DNA from 4 places in the Terribacillus saccharophilus genome. Region 3 is predicted to be linked to each of the others. Evidence: riboswitches for the same ligand, from Rfam matches in the RefSeq annotation. Region 3 holds a riboswitch; each other region holds the start of a gene.
The links. A riboswitch is a leader RNA that binds a small molecule or an ion and turns the genes downstream of it on or off. The one in region 3 is predicted to bind S-adenosylmethionine.
Positions count from the first base shown of each region.

Region 1: it holds a riboswitch for S-adenosylmethionine, as region 3 does, so the genes downstream of both, GZ22_RS16570 (methionine ABC transporter ATP-binding protein) here and GZ22_RS13880 (MetQ/NlpA family ABC transporter substrate-binding protein) in region 3, are expected to answer to the same signal.
Region 2: it holds a riboswitch for S-adenosylmethionine, as region 3 does, so the genes downstream of both, GZ22_RS16155 (PLP-dependent aspartate aminotransferase family protein) here and GZ22_RS13880 (MetQ/NlpA family ABC transporter substrate-binding protein) in region 3, are expected to answer to the same signal.
Region 4: it holds a riboswitch for S-adenosylmethionine, as region 3 does, so the genes downstream of both, GZ22_RS04035 (M20 metallopeptidase family protein) here and GZ22_RS13880 (MetQ/NlpA family ABC transporter substrate-binding protein) in region 3, are expected to answer to the same signal.

Region 1 covers NZ_CP008876.1:3,332,281-3,336,555, reverse strand. Annotated here, with positions in the region: gene GZ22_RS16580 (MetQ/NlpA family ABC transporter substrate-binding protein) at 1-717, opposite strand, end outside; gene GZ22_RS16575 (methionine ABC transporter permease) at 731-1,399, opposite strand; gene GZ22_RS16570 (methionine ABC transporter ATP-binding protein) at 1,392-2,414, opposite strand; SAM riboswitch class I at 2,509-2,610, opposite strand; gene GZ22_RS16565 (hypothetical protein) at 2,670-2,999, opposite strand; gene GZ22_RS16560 (thioredoxin family protein) at 3,085-3,390, opposite strand; gene GZ22_RS16555 (ribonuclease M5) at 3,402-3,752, opposite strand; gene gcvH (glycine cleavage system protein GcvH) at 3,892-4,275, opposite strand, start outside.
Region 2 covers NZ_CP008876.1:3,251,591-3,255,865, reverse strand. Annotated here, with positions in the region: gene GZ22_RS16160 (aliphatic sulfonate ABC transporter substrate-binding protein) at 1-111, opposite strand, end outside; gene GZ22_RS16155 (PLP-dependent aspartate aminotransferase family protein) at 104-1,894, opposite strand; SAM riboswitch class I at 1,969-2,077, opposite strand; gene metX (homoserine O-acetyltransferase MetX) at 2,079-3,146, opposite strand; SAM riboswitch class I at 3,223-3,334, opposite strand; gene GZ22_RS16145 (ammonium transporter) at 3,987-4,275, shown strand, end outside.
Region 3 covers NZ_CP008876.1:2,769,204-2,773,478, forward strand. Annotated here, with positions in the region: gene GZ22_RS18635 (hypothetical protein) at 1-132, opposite strand, end outside; gene GZ22_RS13870 (MerR family transcriptional regulator) at 329-655, shown strand; gene GZ22_RS13875 (cryptochrome/photolyase family protein) at 726-2,147, opposite strand; SAM riboswitch class I at 2,299-2,406, shown strand; gene GZ22_RS13880 (MetQ/NlpA family ABC transporter substrate-binding protein) at 2,501-3,310, shown strand; gene GZ22_RS13885 (methionine ABC transporter ATP-binding protein) at 3,323-4,275, shown strand, end outside.
Region 4 covers NZ_CP008876.1:768,583-772,857, reverse strand. Annotated here, with positions in the region: gene GZ22_RS04040 (methionine biosynthesis PLP-dependent protein) at 9-1,109, opposite strand; SAM riboswitch class I at 1,190-1,294, opposite strand; SAM riboswitch class I at 1,493-1,596, shown strand; gene GZ22_RS04035 (M20 metallopeptidase family protein) at 1,706-2,902, shown strand; gene GZ22_RS04030 (ABC transporter substrate-binding protein) at 2,915-4,275, shown strand, end outside.

The DNA.
Region 1 (4,275 bases), 560 kb from region 3:
TTCAGCACGTGCTGCTACGATGTTGCCGTAAGGTGAATCAGTACCCTCAAGGATCAATGCGTCCTCAGAAGGCGTAAGACCTGCTTGCAATGCATAGTTCGTGTTGATTACAACAAGCGCATCCTCTTCTGACTCATACGTATCTGGCAAGAAAGCAGGATCAACATCCATGCTGAATTTCAAGTTTTTCGGGTTATCTGCAATATCATCCAAAGTAGCATCTACAGGCTCAACACCATCTTTGATTTTGATTAGTCCCGCTTCTTGGAAGATGGATAGGATACGTCCTTGCTCGGAGACGTTACGTCCCATGATTACTTCTGTACCATCTTTAATATCGTCGACTTTCGCAATGTTCTTAGAATATACACCCATTGGCTCCAAGTGAACTGCTCCAAGGCTGATCAAGTCATAGCCAGTATCTGCGTTGGAAGTTTCTAGATAAGGGATGTGCTGGAAGTAGTTCGCATCCAAGTCTCCGCTTTCTAAGTCATCGTTCGGAAGTACATAATCCTGATACTCTTCAATCTCTAGATTAACGCCTTCTTTTTCGAGGATAGGCTGTGCTTCTTTAAGAATTTCCGCGTGCGGTGTGCTGGAAGCACCTACTTTGATTGTTGTTGTTTCTTCATCGCCTGAGCCGCTGTCAGATGAACCGCAAGCTGCCAGGAAGATCATGAATACTGCCGATAGGATAACTAATAATGACTTTTTCAAATGAATCTCTCCTTTATCGTTTATCTAATTTATTTGAAATCAAGTCTCCAATAAATTGGAAGACAAATACCACAATAACGATTAGTAGCGTACAGATGAATACAACATCAAACTGACGACGCTGGAAGCCATAGAAGTAAGCAAAGTCACCTAATCCGCCTGCTCCGATAACGCCTGCTACTGCTGTAGAACCGATTAGCGCAATTGCCGTTACAGTAAGACCAGAAACAAGTGCCGGCATAGATTCTTTTAATAGTACTTTGAACATAATCGTACTGTTCTTTGCACCCATTGCCTTAGCCGCTTCTACTACTCCGTTATCTACTTCCTTCAATGCAATCTCAACTAATCGAGCATAGAAAGGTGCAGATCCGATGATAAGTGCAGGCAATGCTGCCTCTGGTCCGCGGATCGTACCGACGATAAAATCGGTAAACGGGAATAGAAGTAAGATAAGGATGATGAACGGAATCGCCCGGAATATGTTTACAACCGCCGCTACAATACCGTAGACAACTTTATTTTCCCAAAGCTTGCCCTTACTAGTCAGGTAAAGCAAAAGGCCTAGGATAATACCGATGATGAAAGTACCGATCAAGGAAAGGATCGTCATATAGAATGTCTCATAGATGGCTGTGTTCAAATCTGCAATATCTACATTCGGAAACCACTTCTCAAACAAGTTCCTGCACCTCCGCTTTCACGTTCGCTCCGCGGATGAAGTCCAGTGCCTTCTCCACTTCCGATTCATTACCCACCAGCTGTAAGAACAGGTTTCCTACTGCTCCGGTTTGTGTCTGCAATACACTGCCCTGCAGGATGTTGATATCAACATCGAATTGTTTAGCAGTCTGACTGACAACTGTTTGATTCACGTTTTCTCCAGAGAAGGAAAGCTTCACGATTGTGCCTGTACCTTCTTTTACTACTGCAGCCGATAAGGAATTATACTGTTCGCTTCCATCCAGCTGCTGAACGAAGCGTTTCGTGATAGCTTGCTGCGGGTCCTGGAATACATGCGCTGCATCGCCTTGTTCTACAACTTTTCCGGTATCCATAACAGCTACACGGTGGCAAATTTTTCGGATAACATTCATCTCATGTGTAATCAATACGATAGTCAGTCCGAGGCGTTTGTTAATGTCCACGAGCAAGTCAAGGATAGAGTCAGTAGTTTCCGGATCCAGCGCAGATGTTGCTTCATCACAAAGCAGAACTTTCGGATCGTTGGCCAATGCCCTTGCAATGCCGACACGCTGTTTCTGTCCGCCGCTCAGCTGAGATGGATACGCATTTTCGCGCCCTTTTAGTCCGACTAGCTCAATCAGACGATCAACTTTTTCTTTTCTTTCTTTTTTCGGTACACCTGCGATTTCCAATGGAAAAGCAATATTTTGATGTACAGTACGGGACCATAGCAGATTGAAGTGCTGGAAGATCATCCCGATTTCTTGTCTGGCTAGACGAAGTTCGTTTTTACGCTGTTTAACGATATCCTTGCCATTGATTATTATTTCACCAGCTGTCGGTTCTTCTAAGCGGTTTAAAAGGCGAACAAAAGTACTTTTTCCAGCACCGCTGTAACCAATCACGCCGAAAATCTCACCTGACTCAATTGTAAGATTAAGCTCATCGACTGCTGTAATATTCTGTTTTTTTGTGCGATATATCTTGGAGAGGTTTTTGATGGTGATCAATATCCGCTCCTCCTTCCTCGTGTTGCTTTATAAGCATAAAAAAGCGCCTTTTTGTTCTGAGAACAAAAAGACGCAGTTGCGTTCGATAATTGTTCTCTCATCTGTACAGGTTTCCCTGCAGGAATTGGCACCATACAGGAAAACCTGTGGTTGCCGGGCTTCATCGGGCCAGTCCCTCCGCCACTCTTGATAAGAGTTTGGTATATGATTGCTAAAAGGAGTTTAGCATCTAGTCAATATTCTTGTCAACATATTTCACAGACTTCCTTTACCTCCCAGAAATAGAAGGGCCTCTACAAGCAGAATATGCTGATAATCGCCGTCCACTACTTGCTGCTTGCGGATACTGCGAAGCTGTACCTCACCATCAAGAAGCTCCTGCAGTGTCTGCTCATCGGTACGTATATGTAAAATACCATAAGGCTTAGAAGCTGGGGTCGTGAGGCTGCTTCTATCTATATGCAAATCGAAGTGTGCATCTCCCCATTCAATGAAGACCTTGAGCCGCTTATCATTACATAAAGGCAGCAGATCCTCTCTTACCTCGATCTGATGCTTGAGCTTTGTCAGTTTTTCGATGATCATCCGCCATTCCCCCCTACACTGTATTTGGCTCTTCTTGTTCTGATTTCCTGCAAGAAAAAACAGCTTTCCAGATTGGAAAGCTGTTTTATTCGCTCAGCGTCTTCGCCAGCATATGCTGAACGGAATGAAACGCATATATTTTTTCCTGAACTTCTCCCTGTTTGAAGGTAATGAGACAAGGTACACTTTCAATCTTATTCTCCTGCATAAAATCAGGAAAAAGAGAGGCGTTCAGTTTGTGATAATATTCCTGGCCTGTCACGGCCTCCACTGCAAGGAGCATTTTTTCTGCAAGCTGACATGTACCGCAAAAAGGCGTGTGTACAAATATTCTTGCTTGCTCCTGTTGTGTGACTGTCTGGACCTCGGTTTTAATAACGTTGATATTCATCCCTTCTTTCTTCAGACGAGGAAGAATGGATGCACCATGATACTTCTGCTAAGCAGGGCTGTGGCCAATTCAGGGGCCGGGGTCGCCGCTACCTCTCGATAGGTTCTGTCTACGTAAATATGCTGGGCATGCGGCAGCTCTCGTGCTAACTGTTTTCGCAGCTTATGACCAGCGCTATCCTCATCCACCATAATATATACTTGCTTGTGATCCAAGTCATAGTCATACAACAGCTGTTCCAGCCGCTCGATGCCCAATGTGCCATTGGTGCAGATGATCGTCACTTCCTCATCGATGATCTTCCTTATCTGCTCTTTGTCCGAGCGTCCTTCTACAATAATGACTTTTTCTTCATCACCCATACTGGCATCACCTATTCTGATCGATATTTGATTGCTTCCTTGCCCGTGCCCCGATAAAGGCTTAGCAACGAACGCTTGCCATAGTATATGAAAAGAGACCGCTGCCCTTGCTAACAGATATCAACAAGGACCCAAAAAATTAATCCTCTTTAATCCGTCCTTCGTAATCTTCTACAGATAGCAAGCTTTCATAAGCTGCATCGTCATCTGCTTCCACTACAATCATCCATGCTTTCTCGTATGGGGATTCATTTACGAATTCAGGGCTGTCGTCTAAATCATCGTTCACAGCTACGACTTTTCCGCTGATCGGAGCATACAGCTCGGACACTGTTTTTACAGATTCAACGCTTCCGAATGGCTCGTCTGCTTTCAGTTCGTCACCGACGGACGGAAGTTCCACGAATACGATGTCTCCGAGTTCATCCTGGGCGAAGTCGGTAATACCGATTCGGTACTGATTGCCATCTTCTTTTTTAATCCATTCATGTTCCTCAGTGTAACGTAGATCTTTCGGTAAGTT
Region 2 (4,275 bases), 480 kb from region 3:
TAATTCACCAGATGCACTGCTTGAGTTCCCGCAAGCTGCCAGAAATACGATTACAACTAAACTAAGTAAAGCTAGTAAACTTCTTTTATCTATAAGGGGAATCTTATTCATCAATCGTTACTCCTTTGTTATCCAGTTCACAGGCATAAGTACTTATTGTTCCGCGCAGGCGCTGTGCTTCTTTGTATGTGCAGCGATTGTGAACAACTTCCAATCCTGCTTCCCTGGCGATAGCAACAGCTTCTTGCGAAACGACACCTTCTTGGAGCCAGAAGATTTCTGGACGTACTTCGGCTGCTTCCTTAGCTAGCTCCACAGCTGCTTCGGGACTGCGGAAAATCTGAGCAATATCGATTTTCTCAGGCACGCTTGTCAAATCGGGATAAGCTTTTTCTCCCAATACACTCGTTTCAGCAGGGTTAACCGGAATAATTTTGTAGCCAAGTCGCTGCATCTTGCGAGCCAAACGGTTGCTTGGGCGCTGTTCCTTACTGCTCAAGCCTACTACTGCAATAGTTTTTTGACGGCCTGTCGCATCTGTCGCACTGCCGAGTGCTTCCCGGATAACGGCTTCATCATTGATGACGATTTTCCGTGATTCAGAACGGATTCCCGTCGCTTTTTCCAATGCTCTGTCCAAATCATGAATAAGATCATCCACTGACTCAATTCCAACAGACAAGCGTACCAATTCCTCTTTCACTCCCGTAGCAGCGAGCCCTTCTGCATCCAGCTGCAGATGTGTCGTTGATGCAGGATGTATAATCAATGATTTTGCATCTCCGACGTTGGCAACGTGTGACCAAAGTGCAACATTATTGATCAGTGTAGCACCAGCTTTTCTGCCACCCTTAATACCAAAATTAACAATGGAACCAGTACCAAATGGAAGTACTTTCTTTCCTAATTCATAGGATGGATGGCTGCTGAGTCCTGGATAAGCAACCCAATCAACTGCGGGATGCTGCTCAAGATAGTTCGCAAGCTTTTCTGCATTTTGGACGTGGCGTTCAACGCGCAAGTGCAAAGTCTCTAGCCCCTGAATCAGCTGCCATGCATTAAACGGACTAAGCGCAGCGCCTAAATCACGCAGTAATTGCACACGCAATTTTGTACTGAAAGCAAGGGTTCCGAAATCAAATGCATAGCGGATGCCATTGTAGCTCGGATCCGGCTCTGTAAATGTCGGAAATTTCGGTGAATTCCAATCAAACCTGCCTCCGTCAACAATCAATCCTCCAATAGAAGTACCATGACCGCCAATCCACTTCGTCGCACTGTGAACAACAATATCAGCACCTAATGTGATCGGTTTGCTCAAAATAGGTGTAGCAAATGTACTGTCAACGATTAGCGGAATACCCGCATCATGCGCCACTTCGGCTACGGCTTCCACGTCTAGTACATGCAGACTCGGGTTTCCGATAATCTCTGCAAATACAGCCTTCGTTTTGTCTGTAATCGCTGCACGGAAAGCTTCCGGATCAGTTGGGTCGACGAATTTTACGTTGATTCCATAACGCGGAAGTGTCGTTTGGAATAGATTATACGTTCCGCCATATAAGTTGGTCGCTGCTACGATTTCATCTCCAGCTGCAGCCAGATTTAGGATGCTGTAACTGATTGCTGCCATTCCAGAAGCAACTGCAACTGCTGCAACGCCGTCTTCCAGCAATGCAATCCGTTTTTCTAATACATCGACGGTAGGGTTACCAATACGGGAATAAATGTTACCTGGTTCATCCAATGCGAATAGACGCTCAGCATGATCTGTATCATGGAAAAGGTATGAAGTTGTTTGATAAAGCGGTACTGCTCTTGAACCTGTTGTCGGATCTGGTGCTTGACCACCGTGTAATGCTAATGTCTCTGCTTTATATACTTGATCTGTCATTTTGTCATTCCTCCAATTTTTATATAGATGAAAAAAGCAGCTTCCAGTAAGAAGCTGCTGCATAAGCATGAAACTTCTTATCTCTCAAACTCTTTGTTTGCTGGAAGTAGCACCTTCCAAGCATTGCTGCTTGCAGGTTGCCGGGCATCATAGGACCAGTCCCTCCGCCTCTCTTGATAAGTTATTATGAAATTTTCATAGGCTGCTGAAGCACCTCACGGATATGATGTCCCCATTTTTCAAATTCGAGCAGAAAGCCATCATGTCCATAAATTGTTTTAACGTCTATATGACGGGCACCCGGAACTGCCGCTGCAAAGCGTTCAATCTCTTCCGGCGGAAACAGCAGATCTCTGGAGAAGCCGAATGTCAGTACAATCGCTTTTATACTTTGAGCAGCAGACTGCCATCCTCCTCTTCCCCTTCCGATATCATGGCTGTTCATCGCTTCTAATAATGTCACGTAACAATTGGCATCAAAGCGATTGACGAGCTTCTCTCCTTGGTAGTTCAAATATGATTCCACTTCATAAGCTGCATCGTCCCTGCGGGAGGCAGCGCGACGGAAGCGTTCATTATATTGGTGATCAGAGCGGTAAGTAAGCATTCCTACCATCCTTGCAAGTCCGAGACCCGCAGCAGGTGGTTTATCTGCTGTGTAGTTACCATTGTTCCAATCGTGATCGGAAGTGATAGCTGTCTTGGCTAAGTGATTATAGGCAATTGCGTAATCACTTACATAAGGAGTTGCCGCCAAGGGGATCAGCACATCCATGAAATCTGGATACATGACACCCCATTCCAGTACTTGCATTCCTCCTAAAGATCCGCCGATCACAGCCCTTAAATGAGAGATTCCTAGCTTCTCCAATGCAAGGCGCTGAACCGAAACCATGTCACGGATCGTAATAGCAGGAAAAGCTGCCGCATACCTATCACCTGAAACTGGATCTGCCGATAAGGCACTTGTTGTGCCATTGCAGCCGCCCAGCACATTACATGTAATTATTTGATACCGGTCGGTGTCGATAAACCCTCCAGGCTTCAGCAATCCGCTCCACCAGCCTGGAACTGTACCATTACCAGCCGCAAGTTGATCTCCTGTCAGCGCATGGCAGATCAGCACCGTTTCTCCTGATTCGGGTCCGCTTCTTTCATAAGCTACTTCCACCTGTGAAAGGATTTCACCTGATTCAAGCTCGATATCCCCTATTAGAAGTTTTCCGGTTTGGTATGACTGTTGTGACCCCATGTTCCGTACACTTCCTCCCCTCAAAATAAAAAAACCACCCTGAGAGGACAGGGTGGCAATATGTACCGACATGTCTCTCTCATCTCTAAAGTGCATACGCACTTTCAGGAATTAGCACCTTATAAGCATTTCTGCTTGCAGGTTGCCGGGCATCGTCGGGCCAGTCCCTCCGCCTCTCTTGATAAGAGCTTGCTATTTATTTGTTAACAGGATTGTAGCATGGGTTAAAATATGAGTCAACTATAAATTCTGAAATTTCCATTTACGCTGTAAAATCCCCCAGAAATTTGGACGCCCCGCATCAGCTAATGCCAATGCGGGGCTAATAATGTAACTTTTCTATTGTAAGTAGAGGATACCTAATACATCCTCTTGCCGCGGTACTTGTTCCACATGGTAGTTTACACTTAAACGATGCAATCCCTACCTCTATTGCATCCTCACGGCTCCTAGGCCGCTCCAGTCTGAATAAGTACTTCTAATTAAAACTATAGCAGAATGCCAATGATCTTCGATAAAGTTACTTAAACATCGAAGACGTTAACTATCTTATCATGCTTTACAATTATTGTCAAACTCCCGATGGAGCGCCTATCCGCAGCTATCTATCTATTCCCGCTGTAACACCGCGCAAACTACTCCAAATTTCCCATATTTCTTAAATTCGGCACTATTTTAGTAACGCTTCATGACAAAAGCCCTGAAAACACTTACACGAGTTGGTCAGAAATATTCACGTAAGATAACCTGACAAGTTTGTTACATTTTTTTGTCTGGCACTTATAATGAGAAAAGATTTAAATTTTCAAACAATAAAGATAAACACAGGGGGTAGAGAAAATGGATATGGCTAATACGGTATTCATGTTTGTCGCAACTGTCTTGGTATGGTTGATGACACCAGCACTCGCACTCTTCTACGGCGGGTTAGTAAGAAGCAAGAACGTACTGAGCACAGCGATGCACAGCTTTACGACTATGGCAATCGTATCAATCATCTGGATTATTATCGGCTTTTCCCTGGCGTTCTCACCAGGTAACGGAATTATTGGAGGATTAGATTTCTTCGGACTTAATAATGTTGGTTTCGAGCCGACTGAAGGACACACTATTCCATTCAATTTATTCA
Region 3 (4,275 bases):
CTGAACGAGTCGAAGCAATTCGAATGCTCTGTCTCCTGCAAGTGCTGCAAGATCTTCCCAACACTCATCGCGCTTCAGGTCGAGTTCTACAATCTGTTTGGCTAAATCAAGGGCTTCCTGATCAAGTGCCACGTGATTGACGCTCCTTTCTGCGTTCCCTTTTTGCTGTTACGATCAGTATACATATAGCCGAAAAAAATTGCATCAAACATGTTAACGATGCTGACGAACTATTTTGTTGTTTGTAAGGTTTCCTCACACAACACTAGGATGAATGGATAAATACGGTATAATGTGTAGTAACAGCACATGGTGATGAGGTGAACAGATGAGTAACGAGCCTTCTTACAAGAACAGGAAAGTTATCACAATAGGCATTGTGAGCGAACTGACTGGTCTGACTGAACGAAAAATTCGTTATTACGAGGAACGCAAGCTCATTTTTCCTGAACGTTCAGCGAAGGGAAATCGCAAGTACTCTTTTTCGGATGTAGAGCAATTGATTGAGATCGCTAACAAAAGGGAAGAGGGTGTGCAAACCTTCGAAATTCGTCAGCAGATGCTGAGAGACAAGAGGAAAGAAGCGGAACGAGAGAGTCGCCAGCAAATGCTGCGAGGGCAAATCAACGCCCGCTTTGGTATACAGAGAGAGTAAGGTGTGTGTACGTATGTGTTGGGAGGCCTTGTACACAGGAAAGCCGGATGGTTTATCATCCGGCTTTTTATTATTGCTTGAATAATTCCAACGCCCGTTCTCGCTGTGTTTTGTGCTCGACGATAGGCTTTGGATAGTCTTTGCCAATGACACAATTATATTGCTGCTGCTGTTCTGTGGTCATCTTTTCCGGCGTGTGGATGAAATTACTCGGTACATCTTTTAATTCCGGTAGATATTTTTTAATAAAGTCACCATCTGGGTCGAATCGTTCGGATTGCCTTACTGGGTTGAAAATTCGAAAATAAGGTACTGCGTCAGTGCCTGTCGAGGATGCCCATTGCCAACCACCGATATTCGATGCCTCATCATAATCAATAAGCATTTCTGAGAAGTATTTCTCTCCCTCACGCCAGTCAATTAACAGATCTTTCGTTAAAAAGGATGCGGTAATCATCCGAAGCCGATTGTGCATCCAACCAATCTTTCTAACCTGTTTCATGGCTGCATCAACAATTGGAAATCCAGTTTCACCGTTTTTCCATTTTTCCAGAATCGCTTTATCTTGATTCCATTCTAAATCTCGATATTTAGGGAGAAAGGCTTTATCCTTCGTCTCGGGATAGAAATGATAGATCATGTGATAGAAATCCCGCCAAGCCAACTCCTGGATGAATGTCTCATAGCCAGCTGTACCTTTATGGCTATGCAACTTTTCCAGACTCATTTGATAAAGTGTCCTGCATGATAAGGCGCCGGTACGTAGATAAGGAGAAAGCATACTTGTACCTTTTGCAGAAGGAATATCTCTTTTTTTATCATATTCTTTCATCCTTCTATCAACGAAATTTTCAGCGCGTCTTAAGCCTTGTTTTTCACCGGCATAGCGCCATTTATCCGTCATCTTATCTAGAAGTTCTTCATAAGCAGCTTGCCCTTTTTTAAAATCGTCTCGCCGGTCGATTACATATTGCATCAATTTATCCTCATCGACTTTTTGAATCTGAGGTTTTTCAGCTTGTTGCCACTGCTTGAAATAAGCAGAAAATACTTTGTATGGGCTATTGTCTTGTTTCAGGATATCCGAAGCATGATGAATATGGTGATCCAGGAATGTGCAGACATCAATATCTTTCTTTTTTAAATAGCGAATTACTTGATCATCACGTTCTTGGCCAAAACCAACTTCGTCATAATTGAAGTAGACTCGCTTCAAATCGTTACATGTATCAATCAGTTGATTCCAAGCAGATTCTGTCTTTCCAGCAATAAAATGCACGGGAAATTCTTTTTGTACGCATGTGTCTACAAATTGTTTCAATGTATGATAATAGTAATCATAGCGGGGGGAGAAACTATCATTCAAATCCGGATTAACATGGAAAAGAAGTAGAATCCTGTCGTCCTCTGTAGCTTGATCAATCGCTTGTTTTAAAGCGGTATGATCATGCAACCGCAAATCTTTGCGGAACCATACTGCAAATGTAGCCAAATGCCTACCTACTTTCCGTTTTTCTCTTCGCTACCCTGCCAGGGTGAAGAGCAAACCAGATTGATTTTTCTATAAATTTTAAAATTATATTGACAATAACTAGATTGGAAGGTAAAGTAACAAACAGATCAACAACAAAAGTATAATGAAATTCTTATCAAGAGCGGCGGAGGAACAGGTCCTATGAAGCCCGGCAACCAGATCGATGATCTAGGTGCTAATTCCTGCAGACGGCGAAAGCTGTACTGAGAGATAAGAGAATTAGTGCATACGTATACCATGCGCCTCTCTTAATCTAGAGAGGCGCTTTTTTATTGTAGTTGATGACAGCGAAGAAAAAAGGGGAGAGCAACATGAAAAAAATCTTAAGCTTTGGACTTATCGGATTATTAGCATTATTCTTAGCGGCTTGCGGCAATGATAAATCTGCTGCACTAGCAAATGACAAAATATTAGTCGGCGTCAGCGGTGGACCACATGAGCAAGTAATGGAAAAAGTGAAAGAACTAGCAGCTGATGAAGGTATTGATGTAGAAATTAAAACATTCAATGATTACAATACACCAAACAGTGCGTTAGATGATGGAAGCCTGGATGCGAACAGCTATCAGACACTTCCTTTCCTAGAAGATCAAGTAAAGAATCAAGGTTATGAACTAAAAGAAGTATTTAAGACACTTACGTTCCCAATGGGTATCTATACTGATAAGATTTCGGATATTTCCGAATTGAAGGAAGGCGACAAGATCGCTGTACCGAATGATCCTGCCAACGAATATCGTGCGTTGAAATTGTTTGAGACAGCAGGAGTATTGAAAGTGGATCCAGAAGCAGAGAACTCTGCAACGGCTAAAGATGTTGTAGAAAATCCACTGAACCTGGAAATCGTTGAATTGGATGCTTCTCAGCTGCCAGCTCAGCTTCCGGAAGTAGCAGCAGCAGCAATCAACACGAACTTTGCAATGGGCGCTGACTTGAATATCAATGATGATGCTATCTTTGCAGAGGAATCAGAAAACAACCCATGGTCCAACTACTTTGTTGTAAGATCAGCGAACACGGACGATGAAGTGGTGAAGAAAATTCAAGAAATCTACCAATCTGATGAAGTTAAACAGTTTGTGGAAGATGAATTCCAAGGATCTGTCGTTCCAAGCTGGTAAGGGGGAAGCAGTATGATTGAACTGAAAAATGTATCGAAGACCTTTACCACTGGTAAAAAGAAAGTGGAGGCGTTGAAAGACGTCTCCTTGAAAATCAATAAAGGTGAAATCTATGGCGTAATCGGATTCAGCGGAGCAGGGAAAAGTACCCTGATCCGCTGTGCCAATTTACTGGAGCGTCCCACAGAAGGCGAAGTATTCATCGACGGCGTAGATCTTACTAAGCTTAAGAAATGGCAGCTTCGTAAAGCAAGAGGTAAAATCGGAATGATATTCCAACATTTTAATCTGCTGACAACAGCTACAGTATACGAGAATGTCGCTAGACCACTGAAGCTGAGTAAAGTGCCGAAGCATGAAATCAAGGAACGTGTTGATAAGTATCTGAAGATTGTAGGTCTGGAAGAAAAGAAAAATGTCTATCCAGCCCAATTATCAGGAGGTCAGAAGCAGCGGGTAGCTATCGCAAGAGCACTTGCCCAAGAACCGGAAGTGCTGTTAAGTGATGAAGCAACAAGTGCATTGGATCCGAATACGACGTCATCCATTCTTGAACTGCTGCTCCGAGTGAATAAGGAGCTTGGCATCACTATCTTTTTAATCACACATGAACTGGATGTCATACAGCGTATATGTGATCGTGTTGGTGTTATGCATCATGGTGAGCTGGTGGAAGAAGGATCTGTTATTGATGTCTTCACCAAACCGCAGCATCCGCAGACACGGAAATTTGTCTTTGATGACGCGAATTTCCAAGTTCCAGACAGTGTGAAAAAAGGACTTTCTGCTACAGGGCGTCTCGTTTCACTGACGTTTATTGGAGAAGCTTCGAATGAGCCATTTCTTGCAGCGATCACGAAGAAATTTGAAGTTGTTCCAAGTATACTGGCAGGCGGAATCGATCAGCTGAAAGCTAGCTCCGTTGGTAAATTGCTTATCCATTTGCAAGGGGATCCGGCAGAAGT
Region 4 (4,275 bases), 1.5 Mb from region 3:
ATGACCTCCTAATCCAGTTTGGCGAATGCTTGCTGTAAATCACCAATCAAATCCTCTGCTTCTTCAATTCCGACCGAGAAGCGAAGCAGACAATCACAAATTCCTCTGGCTTCCCTCTCCTCAATAGGAATGTCCGCATGTGTCTGTGTTGTCGGATACGTTATAAAGCTCTCCACCCCACCAAGGCTTTCTGCAAACGTGATGATGTTTAGGCTGCGAAGGAATGTATCGACCCAGCTGCTGTCCTGCACACGGAACGAAAGCATTCCACCTTTGCCTGTATACAAGACATCCTTCACCTTTGACTCCTCTGCCAGGTAATTTGCAATATGCTGTGCATTTGCTTGGTGCTGCCGCATTCGTAGCGGCAGCGTCTTCAAGCCGCGGATGAGTAACCAGGAATCGAGCGGTGACAAGACAGCACCCGTGCCGTTATGCAATACTGCTAATCGATCTGATAATTCACAGCCCTTACTCACTACAAGACCGGCTAAAACATCATTGTGGCCGCCGATATATTTCGTCGCACTATGGATGACAATATCTGCCCCTTCTGTTATCGGCTGTTGGAAATAAGGCGTCAGAAACGTATTATCAACAATCAACAGCAGGTTATGATCTTTTGCTAATTGCGCATATGCAGCAATATCGATTTCCTGCATGAGCGGGTTTGTCGGTGTTTCAAGGAAAATTGCTTTTGTATCTTCCGTTATCAATGCTGCAGTCTCTTCAACGGAATGAAATGGCGCATATACCGGCGATACGTCATATGCATCTGAATAGAAATCAAACAGTCGATAGGTGCCTCCATAAATATCCTCTGGCACTAGCAGTGAATCGCCTGAACGAAAAAGGGATAATACAAGCTGAATTGCTGCCATGCCTGAGCTGCATGCAAAAGCTCGATCGCCTTTTTCCAGCATTGCAAAACCTTCTTCCAGGACAGAACGAGTAGGATTCTTCGTCCGTGAATAATCATACCCGGTAGATTCGCCGATTCCTCCATGTGCATAAGCAGTGGACAGATACACTGGCGGATTCACTGCTCCTGTTATTCCGTCACTGCGATTTCCTAACTGCACGAATGTTGTTTCCAAACTATTTCCCATACCGCTTCTCACCCTTCTCTTAAACAAAAAAAGAACCTTCTCCCCAAAAAGGAAGAAGGTTCAGTCATGACCGAATCAGCTTCTTATCTTTAAGGCGGATACCTTTTGGATTTAGCACCGTGTCTTTCTCAGACTGGTTGCTGAGACATCATCGGGCCAATTCCCTCCGTCTCTCTTGATAAGAAAATTTCTATTTAATTTTTATATTAAAGCTATGTTAACACACAAAAATATACAGTCAAGCATTATTTAAAATTTTCTGCCAAATGAATCTTTTTCTGATGTAATTTTTAGCATAGTACAGCTCATTAGGAAAAAAAGTGACAAAAAATAGGATTGACACCCAGAACTTTTCGGTCTATCCTTTTCCTTACAACTAATATTTCTTATCGAGATTGGTGGAGGGAATGGCCCAACGAAACCAAAGCAACAGGCTGCAAGGTGCAGTACTGTGCTAATTCCAGGTGTATAACACTGCAGATAAGAAGAGCGGAAAATCTTTAAAAGACCCTCTTCTGTCTGGAAGAGGGTCTTTTTTTAGCATCAATTCCGATTATATCCATTGGAAATATCAAGATTATTACAGGAGGTTGGAAATGGAACAGATCAAGCAGAGAATAGCAGAAGTACATACGGAACTAGAAGACAATTTCGCTGAAGTGGTTGAGTGGAGACGATATTTGCACCAGCATCCCGAATTGAGTTTCCAGGAAACAGAGACAGCCCGTTTTATCGCTGATAAACTGCGCAGCTTCGGTTATGAAGATATCCAGACAAACATCGGCGGTTATGGCATCGTCGCTACACTTGCAGGAAAGACAGCAGGCCCAACGATTGCTCTGCGAGCCGATTTCGACGCGCTACCGATTGAAGATGAAAAAGAGACTGCGTATCGATCCAAGACATCTGGCGTCATGCATGCTTGCGGTCATGACGGTCATACAGCCGCCTTGCTCGGAACTGCTAAAACATTGATCAAGCACAAGGAAAGCCTGAAAGGTAAAGTGGTCTTCCTGTTCCAGCCAGCTGAGGAAGTTCCTCCAGGCGGCGCGAAAGCAATGATTGAAGATGGTGCACTTGATGGTGTGGACTATGTTTACGGTGCCCACCTTAATTCGGCTGCTCCTATCGGAAAGATCGGTGTTGGCGAAGGCTTCAAGATGGCAGCAGTTGATAAATTTGCGATCACCATCCAAGGAAAAGGCGGTCATGGCGCAGCTCCACATGAAGCTGTCGATCCAATTGTCATCGGCAGTGATATTGTCAGCGCATTGCAGAAGATTGTCAGCCGCAGAGTCAACCCTCTGGAATCAGCAGTTGTGACACTTGGTGTGTTCCAGTCTGGCCAAGCATTCAATGTTATTCCGGATACCGCCAGATTGGAAGGAACAGTCCGGACGTTTAATGCTGATATCCGCCAGCAGGTGAGAAAACAGATAGAGTCCATTGTAGACGGTATTGCAACTGGATTCGGCGCAACCTATTCAATTGATTATCTGCACGGCTATCCTGCTCTTTACAACCACCCGGAAGAAACCGCACTTCTGCAGCGTCTGTTTGCCGAAGAATTCGGTGAAGAACAGGTTATTCCGCTTGAAACTGGGATGGGCGCTGAAGACTTCGCTTATTATTTACAGGAGAAACCCGGAAGCTTCTTTAAAGTTGGCTCCCGCAATGAGGATACTGCCACACATTATCCACATCATCATCCTAAGTTCGACATCGATGAGCGAGCTTTGCTTATCACGGAAAAAGCATTTACGAAAATTGTATTCTCGTTATTGGGAAGCTAAGGAGGAAGTATATTGAATAAGAAGTTTGCACTTATATTATTCGGCTTGATGGCCACTATTGCCCTATTCGGGTGCTCCAGCAATTCCAGCAGCAGTTCCGGTGCAAGCGGCGGAGATCCCGTTGAAGGCGGTGACCTAAATGTTGCCATGACAGCTGATCCCGATACGCTTGACTGGATGTATTCCGGAGAAAGTGCTACTAGAAAAATTGGCTGGCATATTTACGAAGGTTTATTTGCAATAGATCATGATTATCAAGTACGCCCTTTGCTTGCTGACGATCATACCGTCAGTGATGATAAAAAAACCTATACGATCACGCTTCGTGACGGACTGAAATTCCATAACGGGCAAGACGTAACAGCTGAAGACGCAAAAGCATCAATCGACCGCTGGCTGAAGGTCTCCTCTGTCGGTAAGATCGCTGCAACACATGTTGATTCAGTCGAAGCAACAGATAACCTGACATTGGTCATTACGCTCAACGATCCGTATACCGCTTTGCTTACTGATATGTCTGCACCAAAAGCATCAGCTGTCATCATTCCAGCTGACATTGCTGAAGCAGCAGGTGAGCAGCCGCTGACAAACGAGCAGCTTATCGGTACAGGTCCATTCAAATTTGATTCCTGGAAGCGCGGGAATGAAATTGTCCTTTCCAAATTCGATGACTATCAATCTCGTGAAGAAGAAGACTGGGGCGGTTTGACAGGTAAGAAAACCGCATACCTGGATACGATTCATTTCAAGATCGTAAAGGATCCGCAAGTCATGCTCAATGGACTTAAAACAGATCTATATGATTATGTACAATCGATCCCGCTTGATTTATATGATGTAGTTGATACGACACCAAATGTTGAACCAGCTATCTCCAGTAATGGCTACTCTGTCATTACACCGGATAAATCAGAAGCACCTTTCGATGATATCAAGGTCAGAGAAGCACTGCATGCTGCACTGGATAAAGAAGCAATCGCCAAAGCAACTTACGGCAACAGCGAATTTTATAATCTAGATGGTGCCTTGTTCACCCCAGATCAGACCGCTCTTTACTCGGATCAAAACATCGACAACTTCGAAGCTTTTAATCAGGATGAAGCTAAAAAGCTGCTTGAAGACAGCTCCTATGACGGTCAGCCAGTAAAAATCATCTTCTCTAATGATCATGCAGAGTATAAGAAAATTGCCGAAATCGCAGAACAGCAGCTTGAAGCAGTTGGCTTCAACGTCGAACTGGAGTCCTATGAATGGGCAACTTACCTGGAAAAATGGAGCGATGGCTCTAACTGGGATATGGTCGTAGTCGGCTGGTCTCCATTCTTCTCGCCAAACCAAGCTGGTGTAGTAAGCCAGGATTCCAACAGCAGCGG